DNA from 4 places in the Pantoea sp. X-Soil-MYKO-1289 genome. Region 2 is predicted to be linked to each of the others. Evidence: riboswitches for the same ligand, from Rfam matches in the RefSeq annotation. Region 2 holds a riboswitch; each other region holds the start of a gene.
The links. Region 2 has a riboswitch for thiamine pyrophosphate ahead of thiM (hydroxyethylthiazole kinase). Riboswitches for the same ligand answer to the same signal wherever they lie in the genome.
Positions count from the first base shown of each region.

Region 1: another riboswitch for thiamine pyrophosphate. It lies ahead of thiC (phosphomethylpyrimidine synthase ThiC); the one in region 2 lies ahead of thiM (hydroxyethylthiazole kinase).
Region 3: another riboswitch for thiamine pyrophosphate. It lies ahead of thiB (thiamine ABC transporter substrate binding subunit); the one in region 2 lies ahead of thiM (hydroxyethylthiazole kinase).
Region 4: another riboswitch for thiamine pyrophosphate. It lies ahead of AC6I7Z_RS19520 (FAD-dependent oxidoreductase); the one in region 2 lies ahead of thiM (hydroxyethylthiazole kinase).

Region 1 covers NZ_AP036004.1:3,775,676-3,780,796, forward strand. The annotation lists gene nudC (NAD(+) diphosphatase) at 1-528, opposite strand, end outside; gene rsd (sigma D regulator) at 681-1,190, shown strand; TPP riboswitch at 1,325-1,425, shown strand; gene thiC (phosphomethylpyrimidine synthase ThiC) at 1,512-3,437, shown strand; gene thiE (thiamine phosphate synthase) at 3,434-4,066, shown strand; gene AC6I7Z_RS17980 (aminotransferase-like domain-containing protein) at 4,249-5,121, opposite strand, start outside.
Region 2 covers NZ_AP036004.1:2,716,570-2,721,690, forward strand. The annotation lists gene AC6I7Z_RS13035 (mannitol dehydrogenase family protein) at 1-690, shown strand, start outside; gene AC6I7Z_RS13040 (GntR family transcriptional regulator) at 791-1,477, shown strand; gene thiD (bifunctional hydroxymethylpyrimidine kinase/phosphomethylpyrimidine kinase) at 1,535-2,335, opposite strand; gene thiM (hydroxyethylthiazole kinase) at 2,332-3,126, opposite strand; TPP riboswitch at 3,161-3,257, opposite strand; gene AC6I7Z_RS13055 (PAAR domain-containing protein) at 3,538-4,083, shown strand; gene AC6I7Z_RS13060 (PAAR domain-containing protein) at 4,087-5,121, shown strand, end outside.
Region 3 covers NZ_AP036004.1:3,329,728-3,334,848, reverse strand. The annotation lists gene AC6I7Z_RS15920 (DedA family protein) at 1-711, shown strand, start outside; gene thiQ (thiamine ABC transporter ATP-binding protein ThiQ) at 688-1,410, opposite strand; gene thiP (thiamine/thiamine pyrophosphate ABC transporter permease ThiP) at 1,394-3,004, opposite strand; gene thiB (thiamine ABC transporter substrate binding subunit) at 2,980-3,966, opposite strand; TPP riboswitch at 4,011-4,103, opposite strand; gene sgrR (HTH-type transcriptional regulator SgrR) at 4,139-5,121, opposite strand, start outside.
Region 4 covers NZ_AP036005.1:22,830-27,950, reverse strand. The annotation lists gene AC6I7Z_RS19540 (ABC transporter ATP-binding protein) at 1-320, opposite strand, end outside; gene AC6I7Z_RS19535 (ThiF family adenylyltransferase) at 317-1,285, opposite strand; gene AC6I7Z_RS19530 (thiazole synthase) at 1,298-2,056, opposite strand; gene thiS (sulfur carrier protein ThiS) at 2,060-2,257, opposite strand; gene AC6I7Z_RS19520 (FAD-dependent oxidoreductase) at 2,241-3,182, opposite strand; TPP riboswitch at 3,316-3,435, opposite strand; gene AC6I7Z_RS19515 (DMT family transporter) at 3,477-4,427, opposite strand; gene AC6I7Z_RS19510 (SDR family oxidoreductase) at 5,029-5,121, shown strand, end outside.

The DNA of each region.
Region 1 (5,121 bases), 1.1 Mb from region 2:
CATTACCTCACGCGCCACCGCCTGCTCCAGCGTCTCCCCTACCTCGACAAAGCCCGCCAGCACGGTATAGATGCTGTTGCGATGACGCGCATGGTTGGCCAGCAATATCTCGTCGCCGCGCCGGATGGCGACGATAATGCAGGGCGCGATTTGCGGATAGTAGCGCTCGCGGCAGTGTCCGCAGAGGCAGGCGTTTTCATGCTTGCTCAGATGCATTTCGTGGCCGCAGTAGCCGCAGAAGCGATGGGAGCGGTAAAACTCCGCCAGCTGCACGGCGCGCCCGGCCAGCTGAAACAGCCCTGGCTCTTCATCGATCAGCTGGCGCACCGAGAACATGTCGCGATCGCGGCTCTCACACACCAGCCATACCGTTTCGCCCTGCCACTCGCCGACCGCCTGCGCCTTGCTGCCTGCGAGCTTAAACGCAGCGGCGCTGCCGTGCGGCAGATCGCCTTGCGGCAACCAAAGTTTCTGTTCATGGCTGACAATCCACCATCCAGCGTCTACGCTTGAGATCTCATGTTGCATCTAATCGTCATCCTTAGCGTCTTATCAATACGCTGAAGTCCTGATGTTAAGTGTGTAGACAAACAACTATACCCTAAATCGTCCAGCTTGCAGGCGGCGCCAGGCCAGCCGCAGCGTGACGGGAAGGGCACTTTCTTTACATGGAGTCAGATATGCTTAACCAGTTAAACGTCCTGACTGAGCGCGTAGGTGGCAGCAACGAACTGGTAGACACGTGGCTGGACGCCCGTCGCCAGCTACTTGTTTCTTATTACCACCTGGTTGGGCTGAAGCCTAACAAAGAGGCGCTCACGACGTTAGACGAGCAGGCGCTCGACAACTTTTGTCACAGCCTGGTCGATTACCTTTCCGCCGGTCACTTCAGCATTTATGAGCGCATCATCAATGAGATGGAAGGCGATAGCCCGATGATCGCCGCCGCGCAGATTTATCCGCCGCTGGAGGGCAACACCGAGCGTCTGATGCAGCTCTATGACGGCCATCTGCAGCAGTCTATCGACGACGATAACTGCGTCGATTTTCAGCTGGCGCTGTCGGAAGTCGGCGAAGTGCTGGAAGCGCGTTTTACGCTGGAAGACAAGCTGATCCAGCTTGCCTGGGACAACCGCCTGGTGCGCGCGCCGGTGGCAAACGACAGCAGCCAGCTGTCGCGCCCGGCTTAAGGTTAGTCAGTTGTAAATCGCTTGTTATTCTAAAGCAGCCCTTCTATGCTGAACGGGTTTTCGACGATAGCGCCGAAAACCCGTTTTGTTTTTTGTGCGATATGCACGGGCGTTTTGCGTGTAAAGCGTAAAACAACATCTTGTCGGAGTGCCCGCAAGGGCTGAGACCGTTAATTCGGGATCCGCGGAACCTGATCAGGTTAGAACCTGCGAAGGGAACAAGAGTAAACATCATCAGTGCGCTGGCGATTTTGCCTGCCGTTTCTGTTACTCCTTCCGAACTCCGGACAAGCAACGTTCCCCCTCAACAGGAAAATTGCTATGTCTATGACCAAAACCAACCGACGTGAACAGCGCGCTCAGGCGCAGGCCTTTATTGAGGCGCTGCAGAGCGGCATCGCCTTTCCCAACTCGAAACGTATCTGGATCCAGGGCAGCCGTGACGATATCCGCGTGCCGATGCGCGAGATCCAGCTCAGTCCGACGCTGCTCGGCGGCGATAAAGATCGTCCGCGCTATGAAGAGAATGAGGCGGTGCCCGTCTACGATACCGCCGGTCCCTACGGCGATCCCGATGCCGTTATCGACGTACAGCGCGGACTGGCGAAGCTGCGCGCCGACTGGATTGTCGCGCGCGACGACAGCGAGGCGCTGACGCACACCAGCTCGCGCTATACGCAGCAGCGTCTGGCCGACGACGGGCTCGATCATCTGCGTTTCGAGCGGCTGCCGCAGCCGCGGCGCGCAAAAGCGGGACGACGCGTTACCCAGCTCCACTATGCCCGTCAGGGCGTCGTCACGCCGGAGATGGAGTTTATCGCGCTGCGCGAGAATATGGGCCGCGAACGCATTCGCAGCGAAGTGCTGCGCCAGCAGCATGACGGCCACGGTTTCGGCGCGCAGCTGCCGGAAAACATCACCCCTGAGTTCGTACGCCAGGAAGTGGCCGCCGGACGCGCCATTATTCCCGCGAATATCAACCATCCCGAATCGGAGCCGATGATTATCGGCCGCAACTTTCTGGTCAAGGTCAACGCCAATATCGGCAACTCGGCGGTCACCTCCTCTATCGAAGAAGAGGTGGAGAAACTGGTCTGGTCGACCCGCTGGGGCGCCGACACCGTGATGGATCTCTCCACCGGTCGTTATATTCACGAAACGCGCGAGTGGATCCTGCGCAACAGCCCGGTGCCCATCGGCACCGTACCGATTTACCAGGCGCTGGAAAAGGTCAACGGCGTCGCGGAAAACCTCGACTGGGAAGTGTTTCGCGACACGCTGCTGGAGCAGGCGGAGCAAGGCGTCGATTACTTCACCATCCACGCCGGCGTGCTGCTGCGCTATGTGCCGATGACGGCGAAGCGCCTGACCGGCATCGTTTCGCGCGGCGGGTCGATTATGGCGAAGTGGTGTCTGTCGCATCACCGCGAAAGTTTTCTCTATACGCACTTTCGCGAAATTTGCGAAATCTGCGCCGCCTACGACGTTTCGCTGTCGCTTGGCGATGGCCTGCGTCCCGGCTCGATTCAGGACGCCAACGACGAGGCGCAGTTCGCCGAGCTGCGCACGCTGGGCGAGCTGACGAAGATCGCCTGGGAGTATGACGTGCAGGTGATGATCGAAGGGCCCGGCCATATTCCTATGCAGATGATCCGCCGCAATATGACCGAGCAGCTGGAGCACTGTCACGAAGCGCCGTTCTATACGCTCGGCCCGCTGACCACCGATATCGCCCCCGGCTACGATCACTTCACCTCCGGCATCGGCGCCGCGATGATCGGCTGGTTCGGCTGCGCCATGCTCTGCTACGTGACGCCCAAAGAGCATCTCGGCCTGCCAAATAAAGAGGACGTTAAGCAGGGATTGATTACCTATAAGATCGCCGCCCATGCGGCGGATCTGGCGAAGGGGCATCCCGGCGCGCAGATCCGCGATAACGCCATGTCCAAGGCGCGCTTTGAATTTCGCTGGGAGGATCAGTTCAATCTGGCGCTCGATCCTCATACCGCGCGCGCCTATCACGACGAAACCCTGCCGCAGGAGTCGGGTAAAGTGGCCCACTTCTGCTCGATGTGCGGGCCAAAATTCTGCTCGATGAAAATCAGCCAGGAAGTGCGCGACTATGCGGCGAGCCAGGCCGAGGCGCAGCCGATCGCCATCGGCATGCAGCAGATGTCTGAAACCTTTCGCCGCCGTGGCAGCGAGCTTTACCACTCAGCCGACGCGCTGAACGAGGAGAAACGATGAACGCCCCTTTCCCTGCCACCGCCTCGCGCTTAGGGCTCTATCCGGTCGTCGACAGCGTGGAGTGGATTGCGCGACTGCTGGAGGTCGGCGTGCGCACTATTCAACTGCGTATTAAAGATCGTGAGGAGAAGGCGGTAGAGCCTGCGGTTATCGAGTCGATCGCGCTCGGCAAGCGTTACAATGCCCGTCTGTTTATCAACGATTACTGGCAGCTGGCAGTTAAGCACCGCGCCTACGGCGTGCATCTGGGTCAGGAGGATCTGGATGTCGCGAACCTGAACGCCATTCGCGAGGCGGGCCTGCGGCTGGGCGTGTCGACGCACGACGACCACGAGCTGGACCGCGCGCTGGCGATACGCCCTTCCTATATCGCGCTGGGGCATATTTTCCCTACCGAGACCAAGGCGATGCCCTCCGCGCCGCAGGGGCTGACCGAGCTTCAGCGGCATATCACGCGGCTTAAGGGCGTTTCAACCGTGGCGATTGGCGGCATCAGCCTGGCGCGCGCGCCGGCGGTGCTGGCGACCGGCGTCGGCAGTATCGCCGTCGTCAGCGCCATTACCCAGGCGCCGGACTGGCGCGCCGCGACCCAGGCGTTGCTGGCGCTGGCGGAACCGCCGGAGGCGTAACGCGCAACGCGCCACGCAAAAAGCGGCAACATCCTGCAACAGCGGTAAAAAGAGTGGAAAACGGCGCGCAGCGAAAGGCTTTCTTGCTCGCGCCGTTATTCTGCTGCGCTACAGTGGCTTTCGCCGGGTATCCGCCCGGCCAGGGCCAGAACCTCCCCTTCACCTCTCTGGCCCTGCCTCAACTATTTAGCCAGGAGGGTGTCATGCTGCAGGGAGTGTGGAGAGTGTTCGCCCGCGCAGGCGGCTATCGCGCGCTCGACCGCCTGACCGACTTTTTCCAGCGCCTGTTCGACACGGTCGTCCGGCGTTACCGCGAAGCTCAGTCGCAGGCAGTTGCGATATTTTCCCGATGCGGAAAAAAGCGATCCGACCGCAATCTGAATATGCGAATCGCGCAGCTCGCGATTAAGCCGCACGGCGTCAAACGCTTCCGGCAGTTCAACCCACATCATAAAGCCGCCCTGCGGACGCGAGACGCAGATGCCGCAGGGAAAATAGTGGCGTACCCAGCAGCTGAAGCAGTCGTAGTTGCGCTGATAAAGCTGACGCATGCGCCGCAGATGCGGCTGATAGTAGCCCTGGCGAATAAACTCCGCCATCGCATGCTGCGCCAGCGTGTTGCTGGAACCGGTGGCGATATATTTCATATGCAGCACGCGATCGCGATAGCGTCCTGGCGCAACCCAGCCGATGCGCAGGCCTGGCGCCACGGTTTTCGAAAAAGAGCTGCACAGCAGCACCCGGCCGTCCAGATCGAGCGATTTCAACGTGGCGGGCCGTGGATACTCCCAGGCCAGCTCGCCGTAAACGTCGTCTTCAATCACCGCTACGTCAAAACGCTGCGCCAGCGTCAGCAGCGCGCGCTTACGCGCCTCCGGCATAATAAAACCCAGCGGATTGTTACAGTTAGGCACCACCATAACCGCTTTGATTGGCCACTGCTCAAACGCCAGCTCCAGCGCCTCCAGACTGATGCCGGTGACCGAATCGGTAGGGATCTCAATGGCGCGGATGCCGAACCCGCGCAGGGTCTGCATAATGCCGTGAAACGACGG
Region 2 (5,121 bases):
ATCGAGGATAATTTCGTCAGCGGCCGGCCCGCGTGGGAGCAGGCAGGCGCGGAGCTGGTTAAGGACGTGCTGCCGTTTGAGGAAATGAAGCTGCGTATGCTTAACGGCAGCCACTCGTTTCTGGCCTATCTCGGCTTTCTCTCTGGCTATGAGTACATCAGCGACTGCATGACGGACGCGAACCTGCGCACCGCCGCGCGCAGGCTGATGCTGGAGCAGCAGGCGCCGACGCTGCGCACCCAGGGCGTGGATCTCACCGCCTACGCCGACTCGCTGATCGCGCGCTATGAAAATCGCGCCATCAAGCACCGCACTTATCAGATAGCTACCGACGGCACGCAGAAGCTGCCGCAGCGTCTGCTCGACAGCGTGCGCTGGCATCTGCGCAACGGCAGCAACTGCGATCTGCTGCTGTTGGGCGTCGCCGGCTGGATGCGCTATGTCGGCGGCGTGGACGAGCAAGGCGCGCCGATCGAGATCCGCGATCCGCTGAAGGCGGAACTGGCGGCGCGCGTGGCGGCCAGCGACGAAGGCGAAGCGCGCGTGAAGGCGCTGCTGGGCATGAAAGCGGTATTTGGCGAGGATCTGGCGCAGAATGCGCAGGTGGTCGCGACGCTGACGCGCTTCTGGCTGCAGCTGCGCGAGCACGGCGCGCGCGCCACGGTGGCGCAGGTGGTCAACTCGCTGTAATTGTTCAGTATCAAAAGCACTGGCGCAGTCGCAGCGCGCTGATTAGACTGACACTTTCCCAACGGGCTGGCTGCGGCCAGCCGTAATACGGATATGCCGCATGTCAATCGCCTATACCATTACCACCAGCGAACCGGTTAACCAGCAGATTTATCGTTATCTGCGTAAGGATATCGTGACCTGCGTCATTCAGCCGGGTTCGCTGCTGTCAGAGAAAGAAGTGTCGGCCCGGTTCAACGTGTCGCGTCAGCCGGTGCGCGAAGCCTTTATCAAGCTGGCGGAAGCGGGTCTGGTGCAGGTGTTGCCGCAGCGCGGCACCTTCGTGCGTAAAATCTCCGCGCGTCGCGTCGCGGACGGCCGCTTTATTCGCGAAGCGGTAGAGGTTTCGGTCGTGCGCCGCGCCGCGCAGGAGATTGAGCCCGTGGCGCTGATGGCGCTGGAGCACAACCTTCAGCTGCAGAAGATGGCGGCGGAACGCCACGACAGCCAGGCGTTTCTCAGCCTCGACGATGAGTTTCACCGTCTGATCGCCGAAAGCATCCACTGCGCGCTGGCGTGGGAGACGGTGGAAAATATCAAAGCGGCGATGGACCGGGTGCGCTTTCTGACGCTGAGCGAGGTCTCGCCGCCGGAAAGCCTGATTGAGCAGCATGAAGAGATCCTGTCGGCACTGAAGGCGCATGATGCCGACGCCGCCGAGGCGGCGATGCGTCGTCATTTGCAGGAGATGATTTTCTCTATTACCCCTATCGCCGAGCGCAACAGTGAGTGGTTCGAGTCGCTGTAACCCGCTCTGAACATCCCTGATAAGGCCAGCGCTGCTGGCCTTTGCTCTTTCTGAGATTTACCACCAGCGATGAAAATGGTGCACCGGCCCGATGCCGTTGCCTACTTCCAGCGTATCGGCCTCGATCAGCGCCTGCTGCAGCCAGCTTTTCGCCTCGCGCAGCGTGTTGGCCCAGCTCTCATGACGCGGGCGCAGCGCGGCCAGCGCGGCGGAGAGCGAGCAGCCGGTGCCGTGAGTATGACGCGTATTGACGCGCGGTGCGGTAAAACGTTCGGCTCCGTTGCTCGTCATCAACCAGTCCGGACTTTCGCTGTCGCCAAGATGGCCGCCTTTCATCAGCACCGCCTGACAGCCGAGCGCCAGCAGCGCTTCGCCCTGCCCGAGCATCGCCTCTTCACTGCGCGCTGGCGCGCAGTCGAGTAGCGCTGCCGCCTCCGGCAGATTGGGCGTGATTAACGATACCTGCGGCAGCAGCAGCTCGCGCACGCTGGCGATAGCGTCGGGCGACAGCAAGGGATCGCCGCTTTTCGCCACCATCACCGTGTCCAGCACCACGTAAGGGATAGCGGCTCGCTTCAGCTTTTCCGCTACGATCTGCACGATGGCGGTTTCCGACAGCATGCCAATTTTCGCCGTGTCGATGCGCACGTCGCTCAGCACCGAATCGAGCTGTGCGCCGACAAACTCAGGCTCTATGCGGTAAACCGACTGTACGCCGCGGGTGTTCTGCGCCACCAGCGCGGTGATAACGCTGGTGCCATAGGCCGCGAGCGCTGAGAAGGCTTTGAGATCGGCCTGGATCCCTGCGCCGCCGCTGGGATCGGTACCGGCAATCGTCAGCGCGTTGATACGTTTCATGGGCGCGCCTCCTGTGCCAGCTGCCACAGGGCATCGATAAACAGCGTGGCGAAGCTGCCGGGCGCGGCGGTCTGGGCGGCGGCGCGTTCGCCCGCCAGCGTCATAACGCGGCAGGCGCTGGCGACATTATCCCGCCTGTCACCCGGCAGGCTGCAAAAGGCGGCGACCACGGCGGAGAGCGCGCAGCCGGTGCCGACCACGCGCGTCATCAGCGCGCTGCCGCCAGCGATGATCAGCGTTTTATGGCCGTCGGTGACGTAATCGACCTCGCCGCTGATCGCCACCAGCGTCTGATGCTTTTGCGCCAGCTCGCGCGCCGCCTCCAGCGCCGCCTCCGCCTGATGCTGCGAATCTACGCCGCGCCCGCCCGCGCCCTGCTGCGCCAGCGCAAGAATTTCAGACGCGTTGCCGCGCACCGCGGCAGGCCGTAGCGCAAGAAGCTGCTGGCAGAATTCACTGCGCAGGCGCAGCGCCCCGACCGCCACCGGATCGAGCACCCAGGGCTTTTGCGCCGCGTTAGCGGCCTGCACCGCTGCCAGCATGGCGTCGCGGCGATCGCGGGTCAGAGTGCCGACGTTGATCAGCAACGCGTCGGCCACAGCGGCGAACTGCGCGGCCTCATCGGGATCGATGACCATAGCAGGCGAAGCGTTGAGCGCCAGCAAGACGTTGGCGGTGACGTTCTGCACCACGTCGTTGGTCATGCAGTGCACCAGCGGCTGGCGCTGAACGAAGCGGACGAGAACGGGCGCGAAGTGCGCGTCGGAAAAGCGTTGAGGTTGGCGGATCATTATTACTCCCAACCGGCGAGCAAGAAGGCGAATGCGGTCAGGCATCTGACTTCCCTACGCTGGCATTATCCAGATCAGGTAATACGGGTATTTCTCAGCCTTCACAAAGAAGGGCACCCCGAGTCATGAGTACAAAACAGATTACTCGCTGGCAGATTAGGGGAAGTGGCATGCCGATTCAAGCTCGCATCTACGGTTATTACTTCTTTACTTAAAAAAGGTCTAAACAAGCTAATTTGCATGTTTTTCTAAAGAGGCAAGGCATTAAACCTGAGCAGGAGTCTTAGCAAATATATTCAAGAACTAATAAAGGTCTGTTGTGAGCCTTTTCACGATCTAAATGCGCACACGGCTCCTTTTTGCGATAGCTGAAACCATTTACCTGGTCTCAATTGGTCCTGATGCCTGTTGATGATAGAGAGAACTTTTATAAAATATCCGCTCAAATTATTTCCACAAAAAGTAAATGGAATTATGAAACAGTACACGAACGAAATCACGTCAACGCTTATCAATGTCCTGAAAAATCCCTTCCCCGCTGAACGCTGGGCTAATGCAGACGCTGAAGAGCTTCAGGCTCTGAACTCCTGTGTTGAAGAAATGAAAGACCGCTCATTGCTGCGGATTTGGCGTTTCGCTACTACTGGCGCAGTAACCCGTGACGGAGGGAGGATTGAGCATGGCAGCGCCAGCGATACCTTTGCCCTCAGTGATGGGATCAAAGTAAGCCGTGCAATGGTGGGCGATTACGTTGTTTATCCAGATGCAACAAAAGCCAGAATTGTCAGCGGTTCAGGTTCAGCAAACACCTGCAAGGGTGTCTCTTACGCGCTGGTGGGCAGTCTGATTGATAACGGCGATGTAATTGTCAGTACCCCGCAAGATTTGGCGTTTCTCTGTCAATGGGATAACAGCCCTGCAATGCCAGTCGATTTCCTTACTCCACCAGGAGAATAAAGGATGGCAACGGGCTACTGGATTGTGAAAGGTGACAAAACAAGCTGCGGTGGAACGGTTCTTGAAGGCACTAGAAAAAAAACTTTTGCCGGTAATTACGCAGCCCTGAACGGTCATAAGGTTTCATGCGGCAAGCATCCTGGCGTTTTTCATGTCGCAGGTGGGCATCCAGGAGATATCGTAGACACTGTGCATGTCGCAAGCACGCTGTACAGTCGTTCAACCTGCCCTTGCAGGGCTCGTTTTATCCCTTCCCAGACCTGGGCATGGCATGGTCCATATCAGGATCTCCCTGTAAAAGCTGCCCCGGTTGTTACGAAAGCTGCCCCCGACCCCGTTCAGGAGCCTGAGCAACATGCCCAGGCAGCTAAAAAAGAGAGACAGGAACAAACAAAATCACAAAAATCAAAACGCGAGCCCGTCGACGCTGGATTTTGTGTTCTTCCTTATGGCGCGGAAACGAGAGCCTATGAACCCTGGTTATTCGAAAGCGAACCGCCAGCAGGCACGCGCGAGCTTTATCGCTTACTGAACGGCGCAGGTCAGGAGTATAAGGCTGGTTCAATTCTGCTTTTGGTCGATCCTGATAAGCAGGAGAGCGAACAGATTGAGCATATGCAGCAAGCAAAAGCGCGAGTTGACGCAGCCCTTGAGCCGCTGACACATGAAGAGGCTAATTTTCTGCACAAACATTACGCCACCATTGCCAACTTCTCTAACATTGCAGATAAAGGCATTGGTCTGGCAGCTGAACCAGTAGGAAAGTACTTTGAGGGCATTGAAAAAGTTCTCAAAGAAATTCAGGAGACCTATAAAAACACCTATCTGACACGTGGTGCGCTAATTGGTGAGCAGTTCTATATCAGGCGCGCGCAGTTATTCAAAGAGCTTGAAACCTTGCTAAAGGTTGGCTTCCTGAATAAAGCAATGAAACTGGGCCAATATAATAAGATAAAAAATGCGCTTGGCCTTTCTACCAGTTCGATTACTCACAGATGGAATGAGACAGGGATCAGTGATATCGAGGGCTATGCTACT
Region 3 (5,121 bases), 610 kb from region 2:
GCCGTTGCGCTGGTGACCTTTCTTGAATCGCTGGCCTTTGTCGGCCTGCTGCTGCCGGGCACCGTGATGATGGCGAGCCTGGGCGCGCTGGTCGGCAGCGGACAGATTGGGCTTTATCCCGCCTGGGCGGCGGGCTTTGTGGGGTGTCTGCTGGGCGACTGGATCTCATACGGCATCGGCTGGAAGTTTCAGGGACCGCTGCACCGCTGGAAATATTTGCAGAAATACAAAGGGCTGCTGGATAAAACCGAGCACGCGCTGCATCAGCACAGCATGTTTACCATTCTGGTCGGACGGTTCGTCGGGCCGACGCGTCCGCTGATCCCGCTGGCGGCCGGCATGCTCGAGCTGCCGGTGCGCAAGTTTCTGCCGCCGAACCTGATTGGCTGCGTGCTGTGGCCGCCGCTCTATCTGCTGCCGGGCATTCTGGCGGGCGTGGCGATCGACGTGCCGAAGGACGCGCAGAGCGGCGCGTTTAAATGGCTGCTACTGCTGGTGGCGCTGCTGGTCTGGCTGGGCTGCTGGCTCGGCTGGCGCTGGTGGCGCAGCGGCAAAAGCCGCGACTGGGCGACGGCATATCTGCCGCCTGCGCGCCTGCGCTGGCTGGCGCCGCTGGGCATCGTTATCGCGGTCGCCGCCTTCGCGGCGATCCAGTTCCATCCGATGATGCCGCTGTTCCGCCAGCTGTTATGGCAGGTGTTCTTTGCCTGACGCGCGGGCGACGCCGAGCACGTCGGCCTCGCGCGTGCTGCCCGACAGCAGCGTCTCGGTCGCGCCGTCCCAGTAGACGCGGCCATCGACGATCACCAGGCTGCGCGGCGCAATCTGCTGCGCATCCTCCAGACTGTGCGACACCATCAACAGGGTAATCGCGCGCGCCTCGCAGACGCGCCGCACCAGCTGCAGCATCTCGTTGCGCAGCGCCGGATCGAGCGCCGAGAAGGGCTCGTCCAGCAGCAGCACCGGCCGGTCGCGCAGCAGACAGCGCGCCAGCGCCGCGCGCTGGCGCTGGCCGCCGGAGAGCTGGCCCGGCAGGCGCGTCAGCAGATCGCTTAACCCCACCTGATCGGCAATCTCCTCCAGCTGACGCCGCTGCGCGGCGTTCAGCTTCAGGCCCGGGTGCAGACCCAGCGCCATGTTCTGCTGCACGCTGAGGTGCGGGAACAGATTGTTCTCCTGAAACAGCATCGACACCGGACGCTGCGACGGCACGCTATGGGCGTGATCCGCGCCGTCGATGCGCAGCGCGCCCTGACTTACCGGCAGAAAGCCGGCGATCAGGCTGAGCAGCGTACTTTTGCCCGCGCCGCTGGGGCCGAGCACCGCCAGCCGCTCGCCGCGTTCGGCGTTGAAGCTGAAACGCATCGGCAGATGCTGGTAGAGGTAGGTCAGATTAGTCAGTGTCAGCATGGCGGCCAGGTAATTTTTCCATCAGGGTAAACAGCAGCAGGCAGATCGCTAACAGCAGCAGAGCGGTAACCGCGCCGTCCGCGCCGCGATAGGCGCCGGTCTGCTGATAAAGATAAAAGGGCAGCGTACGGAAGTCGGCGCTGCCGAACAGCGCCACCACGCCGAAGTCGCCGACAGAGAGCACGCAGGCGAAGGCCAGCGCCTGCGCCAGCGGGCGCTTCAGCGCGCGCAGCTCAATGAGCCGCAGTCGGTTCCAGCCCGCGATCCCCAGCGACGCGCACAGGTGCGAATAGCGCTCTGCGCTGTCGCGCATCGGGTTTTCCAGCACCTTCAGCGCATAGGGAATGGCGAGCAGCGCGTTGGCGAAGATCACCAGTCCGTCGGGCGAGTCGGGCAGGCCGGTGGTGGCGTTGAAGAGTAAAAAGAAGCCGGTCGCCAGCACGATGCCCGGCATCGCCAGAATCAGCATGCCGCTGGTCTCCATCACCTGCGCAGGCAGCAGGCGCTGACGCAGGCGCAGCTCGCGGCTGCTCCACAGCAGCATCAGGGTAAGCGTGACGCAGAGCGCGCCCGCGCCTAGGGCGATACGCAGCGAGGTCAGCGTCGCCTGCCACAGCGCCGGCTGGGCCAGCGCGCCGCCCGAGACGCCGCGCAGCCCGTCAACGATCACCGCCAGCAGCGGCGGCAGCAGCAGCAGCAGCGCCAGCGCGATAAGCAGGCCGTCGCCGATGCGCGCGCGCCGCGAATCGTGCGGATCGCGCCAGCTGCGCAGCTGCGCGCTGCCTGCCGGAATCGCCTTGCTGAAGCGCTGGCTCAGCAGCACCAGCGTCAGGCAGAAGGCAAGCTGGATCAGCGCCAGCAGCGCGGCGCGGCCGGGATCGTAGTCGTAGCTCAGCGCCTGAAAGATGGCCAGCTCGATGGTGGTGGCCTGTGGGCCGCCGCCCAGCGAGAGCACGGTCGCGAAGCTGGCGAAGCAGAGCATAAAAATCAGCGCGCCGGTCGGCAGCAGCTGTCGGCGCAGCCAGGGCCACTCCAGCAGGCGGAAAAAGTGCCAGCCGCGCAGCCCGAGCTGGGCGGCGAGCTGACGCTGTTCGCCAGGAATATTCTCCAGCGTCTGCAGCATCAGGCGCGTCGCCAGCGGCAGGTTGAAAAAGCAGTGCGCCAGCAGAATGCCCTGCAGCCCATAGGGCGAGAAGCGGTAGTCGATGCCGAACAGCTGACAGAGCTGCGCCAGCCAGCCGACGCGGCCATAGACCGTCAGCAGGCCGAAGACCGCCACCAGCACCGGCAGCACCAGCGTCATGGCGCAAAGGCGCAGCAGCAGCTGACGGCCGGGAAAACGCCTGCGGTAGAGGGCGCGCGCCAGCGGTATCGCGGGCAGCAGCGACAGCAGGGCGGAGAGCAGCGCCTGGGTGAATGAGAAGCGCACCACGTGGCGCAGATAGCTGTCATGCAGCAGCCCGCGCCAGTCGCCCGCCGGCGCGCTGGCCCAGAGCGCGCCGAACGCCAGCAGCGCCACGCCGCACAGCAGCAGCGCGGCGGCGCTGCCCGGCGCCATCCACAGCGGGATTAGCGGCTGACGGCGCGTTGCCATGCGTTAATCCACTCTGCGCGCTGCTGCGCCACTTGCTGCGGACTATACTGCAGCGCGGTTTGCGGCACGCTCAGCGTCTGGAAACCCGCCGGCAGCTCGCTTTTAATGACCGGATACATCCAGTTGCCGGTCGGAATGGCGTTCTGGAAGGCGGGCGTCAGCATAAACTGCATAAACTGCTGCGCCAGCTTCGGCTGCTTGCTGCCGGCGAGCTGCGCCGCGACTTCGACCTGCAAATAGTGGCCTTCGGCAAACGGCGCGGCGGCGTAGTTCTCTTTTTTCTCTTCGATCAGGTGATAGGCGGGCGAAGTGGTATAGCTCAGCACCAGATCGCCTTCGCCTTTCAGGAACAGGCCGTAAGCTTCGCTCCAGCCCTTAGTGACGGTAACGGTTTTCTGCGCCAGCTTCTGCCAGGCCTGCGGCGCGCTGTCGCCGTAGACTTTCTGCATCCAGAGCAGCAGGCCCAGACCCGGCGTGCTGGTGCGCGGATCTTCATAGATTACGCGCCATTTCTCCGGGCTTTCCACCAGCTCTTTCAGGCTGGTGGGCGGGTTTTTAAGGCGCGTTTTATCGTAGACGAAGGCGAAGTAGCCGTAGTCGAAGGGCACGAAGGTTTGATCCTGCCAGCCGCCCGGCAGCGTCAGGTTATGGAGATCGACCGCGCTTTTGGCGAACAGGCCGGTCTGCTGCGCCGCCTGCAGCAGATTATTGTCGAGGCCGAGCACCACGTCGGCCTTGCTGTTCTTGCCTTCCATGCGCACGCGGTTCAGCAGCGAGACGCCATCTTCCAGCGCCACATAGCGCAGCTCGCAGCCGCACTGCGCTTCAAAGGCTTTTTTCACCGCCGGGCCGGGGCCCCATTCGGCGGAGAAGGAGTCGTAGGTGTAGACGGTCAGGGCAGGTTTTGCCGCCAGCGCCGGCACGGACAGCAACATCAGCAGAGGGAGAATCTGTTTAACCACTTTGCGCTCCTGGGGAGAGTTGTTATGAGTCGCAAAGGATCTGAGCGTAGCAGCCTCTCAAATCCCTACGTCGGTATTAACCGAATCAGGTTCGACGGGTTTTTCTCAGCCTTTCGCAGGCACCCCGTTGAGAACGGCTCATTCTAGACATTTCGCCGCCAGGGGGAAAGCGTCACAGCGTCGGCGGCGCGAACCAGGCGGATTTAAAGTCGAACCAGCCAAGCGTATTGAGCCGCACGCCGCGCATGCTGCGCTGGCCCTCCAGCAGCAGCCAGTGATGAAACAGCGGATGCACACCGTCCGCGTCGAGCAGCCGCTTGCTCCATTCGGCGAGCGGCAGCGCTTTGCGCCGCCAGCGCGCGGCGTCGGCTTCCCAGTCGAGCGGCAGACAGTGATGCAGCAGCGGGATCTCGTAGAGCTGGGCAAACAGCGCATACTCCAGCGGCAGAGTGAAGTTGACGCTGCCGAGCCAGACGTCGCTTTCCGCCTCGCCCTGATGCCAGGTTTCATAGTCGACCGCGCGGGTAATCAGCCGCACGTTGTGCGCAGCCAGCAGCGGGCGCAGCGCGTTGGCGATGCCCTCATGCTCGACGTGCTGGCTGTACCAGGTCAGCGTCAGGCTCTCCAGACCGGGCGGCCTGGTCGCCGGCGTCAAATCGCGCCGGTGATGCCAGCGCGGCAGCAGGCCGTAAGCGGGATACCAGTAGCGCTGATAGCCGGCCTCGGCATGGTTGAGCAGCGCGATGGGGTTCAGCAAATGGCAGAGCCAGCGCCGGACGTCGGCGTCGCGTCCCAGGGCAGAGCGCTGATCGAACAGGAGAAAATAGCAGCCCTCTTCAAGGCGGCTCTCTTCCGACTTTTCATCCTCGGCGGCGCCCTGGAGGCGCACGCCGGAGTAGACCAGCTCGTCGCTGATCTCCGGCAGCACCCAGATCGAGACGTCGTCGATCAGCGCGCGAAAGCCGAAATAGTCGTCAAACGCCTCGATCTTCAGCTGACTCTGCTGGTTGCGCACCACGCGATAGGGGCCGGTGCCGACGGGATGGCGCGCGAAGTCGCGCATCTGCGGCCATTCGCGCGGCAGAATCATGGCGCTGACGCTGCCGAGCAGCCACGGCAGCCAGTCGTCCGGTTCGCTGAGATGGAGATCCAGCG
Region 4 (5,121 bases), on a different replicon from region 2:
CGCTGGCCGCTGAGCCGCGCGCTGAGCATGACGTTGTCGCGCACCGACAGCCAGGGATAGAGATCGTCGCGCTGTCCCATCCAGGCGACCTGCTGCGACAGCGCGCCCGGCAGCGAGCTGCTGATGTGGCCCTGCTGCGGCGTTGACAGCCCCGCCGCCAGCCGCAGCAGCGTGCTCTTGCCCGCGCCGCTGCGGCCCAGCAGGGCGCTGGTTTTGCCGCCGCGCAGCCGCAGGCTGAAGCGCGCGCAGAGAGGCTTGCTCTCCCAGCCGAAGGTGACGTCGTCAAAGAGAATGTCGGGGCCGTGTGACCTCAGGCTCATGGCTGGTTCGCCGCGATAATCGCCAGCCGTTCGACGCCGCGCTGCGCCAGCGTGTCGGCCGCCTTCGCCGCGCGAATGCCGCTGGCGCAGACCAGCACCACGCGCCGATCGGCGGGCGGCTGCCACGCGGCTATCGCGTCGGGCAGCAGACGCTCGACCTGCGCCGCCACGCTGTGCGGCGCTTCCGCCAGGCTGCGCAGCTCGACGATACAGTCGTCGGCGCGCAGCAGATCGCGATCGATAAAGGGAATGGCGGGCTGCGCCGGCTCCTGCGCGTCGTCAAAGCGAAAGGCGCGGAAGTGCCACTGGCTGAAGTCGCAGTTTATCAGGCTGCCGAGCGGCGACGGCGTGTGCCCCAGCAGCACGCTGAGCGCCATCTGCGCCTGCATCGCGCCCAGCGTCGCCACCGCCGGTCCCATCACGCCCGCGGTGTCGCAGCTGGCGGCGGAGGCGGGCAGCCGGGGAAACAGCGCGCGATAGCCCGGCGCGCCGCCGCAAAAGCCGCCGACATAGCCCTGTCGGCCGAGCACCGAGGCGCTGATCAACGGGATATTGCGCGGCCGGCAGGCGTCGGAGAGCGTATAGGTCACGGCGAAGCTGTCCGCTGCGTCGATCGCCAGATCCACCTGCGACAGCGCCTGCTCGACCGTACTGGCGCGCAGCGCCTGCTGCCGCGCCTCGGTAACGCAGTCGCGGTTGCGCGCGGCCAGCGCGCGCGCGGCGCAAAGCGCCTTCGGCTGGCCGACATCCTCCTCTGTGTAGAGCGTCTGGCGATGCAGATTGTGCAGCGCCACCCGATCCGCGTCCATAATGCGCAGATAGCCGACACCCGCGCCCGCCAGCAGCGGCAACAGCGTCGATCCCAGCCCGCCCGCGCCGACCACCAGCACGCGCGCGGCGCGCAGCCGCCTCTGTCCCGCCTCGCCGATTTCCGGCAGCATCTGCTGCCGCTGATAACGATTCATCATCTTGCCCCGTTAGCTGAACTGCGCCAGGCCGAACACCGGCGTCGACGCGGCGGCCATATCGCGCCGCTCCATCAGGCCCGCCTGATGCGCCTGATGCCCCACGCGGATCGCGCCTGCGAAGGCGCCCGCCATCGCCGCCGGATCCTGCGCTTTCGCCACCGCGGTGTTGAGCAGAATGGCGTCGAACCCCATCTCCATCGCCTGCGCCGCCTGGCTCGGCGCGCCGATACCGGCGTCAATCACCAGCGGCACCCCTTTAAACCAGGCGCGGAAGCTGCGCAGCCCTTCGATATTGCGCAGCCCCTGGCCTGATCCGATGGGCGCGCCCCAGGGCATCAGCACTTCGCAGCCCGCCTCCAGCAGCTTTTCGCCGACGATGAGATCCTCGGTGGTATAGGGAAAGACCTGGAAGCCGTCGGCGCAGAGAATGCGCGCCGCTTCCACCAGCGCAAAGGGATCGGGCTGCAGCGTGTCGGCGTTGCCGATCACCTCCAGCTTTATCCAGGGCGTGTCGAAGAGTTCGCGCGCCATATGCGCCGTGGTCACCGCCTCTTTCACGCTGTGACAGCCGGCGGTGTTGGGCAGCACGCGACGGTTGAGCTGGCTGAGCAGCTCGCGAAACGCGCCGCCCTGGCTGCCTTCGCGCCGCAGGCTGACGGTGATGATCTCCGCCTCCGCGGCGCAGATCGCCTGCTGCAAAATCTCGGGCGACGGATAGCCTGCGGTGCCGAGCAGAAAACGCGAACGGGGAACAAAACCGTAAAACATGGTTTAGCCTCCCTGCATCGGCGACAGCACTTCCAGACGGCATCCCGCCTCCAGCCGCTGGCTTTCATACTGCGCGCGCGGCAAGAACTCACCGTTAAAGGCGCTGGCGACGCAGGCGGCGTCGATCTGCCGCTCCTGCAGCAGCGCGGCGACCGTCGCCGCCTCGGTTTCCACTCTCTGACCGTTAAGTTCGATTTGCATCATTCGACTCCTGACTAAGCAGTTGCATAAGCTGCTGCGCCATGGCGGGCGCGAGCAAAAAACCGTGACGATACATGCCGTTAAGGGAGAAAACCCCGTCTTGATAGCGTACTTCCGGCAGGTTATGGCGATAGGCGGGCCGCCTTCCCGTGCCGCTCTCGACGATGCGCGCTTCGGCCAGCGCCGGATGGATGCTCCAGGCGGCGCTGAGCAGCTCCATCATGGCGCGAGCGCTGATCGCACTGGCGTCGTCGCTCTCGACCATGGTGGCGCCGAGCATAAACAGGCCGTCGGCGCGCGGCACCAGATAGCAGGGAAAGCGCGGATGCAGCAGCCGGATCGGACGGGAGAAGTGGAGTTCATCGCACTGCAGGATCAGCATCTCACCGCGAACCGCGCGCAGGTCAGGCTGGCGATCGGCGGCGTGAATGCCGCGGCAGTCGATCACCGTGCCGCCTGGTTTGCCGCGGTGAAAAACGACGCCGCGCGCTTCCAGGCTGGCGCGCAGCTGGCGCATGGCGTCGCGCGGATTAAGATGCGCTTCATCAGGGAAAAACAGGCCGCGCGCAAAGCGCCCTGCGAGTTCAGGCTCAAGCTGCGCGGGATCGCGCCAATGATGCTGCCGCGTCATGCGCGCGAAGCGCGTCAGCTCCGCGGCGTCACGCGGCATGGCCACCACCAGCGTGCCCTGACGCGCGACGCCCTCGACCCGCTGCGCCCACCAGCCGGCGGCGCGCTGCCCCAGCTCGATAACCTGTTCAGGGGCGCTCTCCCCTTCGCAAAAGGGCGCCAGCATGCCGCCCGCCCAGTGCGACGCGGGCGTCTCGTCGCTGACGATCACCTCTGGCGTTTCGCCCTGTTCGGCCAGCAGCGTAGCGACGCACAAGCCGGCGACGCCGCTGCCGATGACCGACCAGCGGCTCATGGCGCGCACCTGACAGAGAAAGTGGTTTGAAAAAGAGTCATGTTCACGCAGGCCTCGATGTTGACGACCCGTGATACATGAAGGGAAAAAGCATGAGCAGGCTCACGCGGCAGGCATCTCATCCAGGCAAAAAACAATGAGATACGAGTCTTCCTACGCCAGTATCAACTGGGTCAGGTTCAAAGGGTCGCTAAACCGCGCGCTGCGCTATTAGCCTCTCAGTCTCTCTGGCGAGACTCCCCCGACGGTCATTAGTTGTAGGGCAACTGCCTGCCCGACGTCAAGTACGGCGTGTTAATCCGGCGTTAAATCGGCGGTTTCGCTGCGGGCGGTCAGCGCTGATGCCGCGGCCCGTCGCCGCTGCCGACGCTCGCTCAAAACCGCGTAAATGCCGGCGAACGCGACGAGACTGGCGCCGATCAGGGTGAGTTTCTCGGGCAAGGCGCCGAGAAAAATCAGGCCGATAATCACCGACCAGAGCAGCGAGCTGTAATCGAATGGGGCGAGCAGCGAGGCATCGGCGTAGCGCAGGCTCAGCGTCAGCAAAATTTGCGTCAGTCCGCCGCACAGTCCGCACCCCAGCAGCAAAAGCAGCTGCTCGCCCTGCGGCAGGCGCCAGCCGAACGGCAGCGTCAGCAGCGAGGTCGCGCCCGTCATGGCGGTAAACCAGAAGGCGATCGCGCCCGGCTTCTCTTTCCCGCTCAGATAGCGGATCTGAATCAGCGCGCCTGCCGTGCAGAGCGCAGAGAGCAGCGCCAGCAGGACGCCGACGGAAGAGGCCAGGCTGGCTACCGTGAGCCTGGGCGGGCCGCTGAGCGACAGATGACCCGAGAGCATAATGACGATCCCCGCGAAACCGGCCGCTACCGACAGCCAGCGATTCAGCCGCACCCTTTCGCGCAGCACCACGGCGGCAAGCAGCACGGTAAACAGCGGCGCGGCGTAGTTGATAGCGGTGGCGTCGGTCAGGGAGATATAAATCAGCGACAGATAGCTGAGGTACATGCTGCAGGTGCCCGCCAGGCCGCGGCCGATATGCCCTTTCACATTGCGGGTTTTGATGCCCTGAATAATGCCGCCCTGAAAGGTCAGCCATAGCAGCAGCGGCATAACGCCCACCAGCGAACGGAAGAAGATCACTTCTCCCACCGGCAGCGCGCCCTCCAGACCTTTTACGCAGGCCAGCATCAGCGTCGAGCTAAGGGTCGCCATAATTTTGAGTGAAATTCCCGTCGACGCGCTCACGTCGCGCTCCTTATTTACCGATTGCAGAAAGTGAGCGTTAAGGGTAACGCAGATGCGCGGCGCGGGCGGTGGGAAACCACAGCAAATACAGCGTATTCTGCCTTTATGAGCCAGGCGCGCAGCACAAATATGCGTCTGATTTTTGCGCCCTTGCGACGCGAACGCTGAAGAAATTTATTTCCCGCTTTGCTTAGCCTGGATGAATATAATTTATCGCCCGGCCCTGGTGCTCATCGCGCATCAGCCAAAGCGGCGACGCGATAAAAACAAGGCCAGTATAAAGCGAAATAAAAACGCGCCGGAAAAAGCAGATATAATATTCAAATTATTGGTACAGAACGATTTTTATGCACGACCGCCGCCAGGGAAGAGTAACAACCTCAATCAAGCTCAGGTTATATAAATTGTTTAGTAAACCGTCAGTTAAATAGCCAGAGCAAAAAAAATTTCGCCGCCTGCCCTGAAAGGCAAAAAGGCGTCTTATTATTAATGCTGATGCCTATACCGCTGGATTTAATAAGCTCCAGCGAAATTTAATGTGACAAACCTCACATATGTGCCAGGCTTAATTTATCCGAAAACGATGTGCAAGGAGCTAAGCATGAGTAATCAAAATGACAAAACACTCGTCCCGGTTGAATTTCCGAAACCCTCTTTTCCAGGGCAGAAACAACCCGTTCCCGGTCTTGCCAGC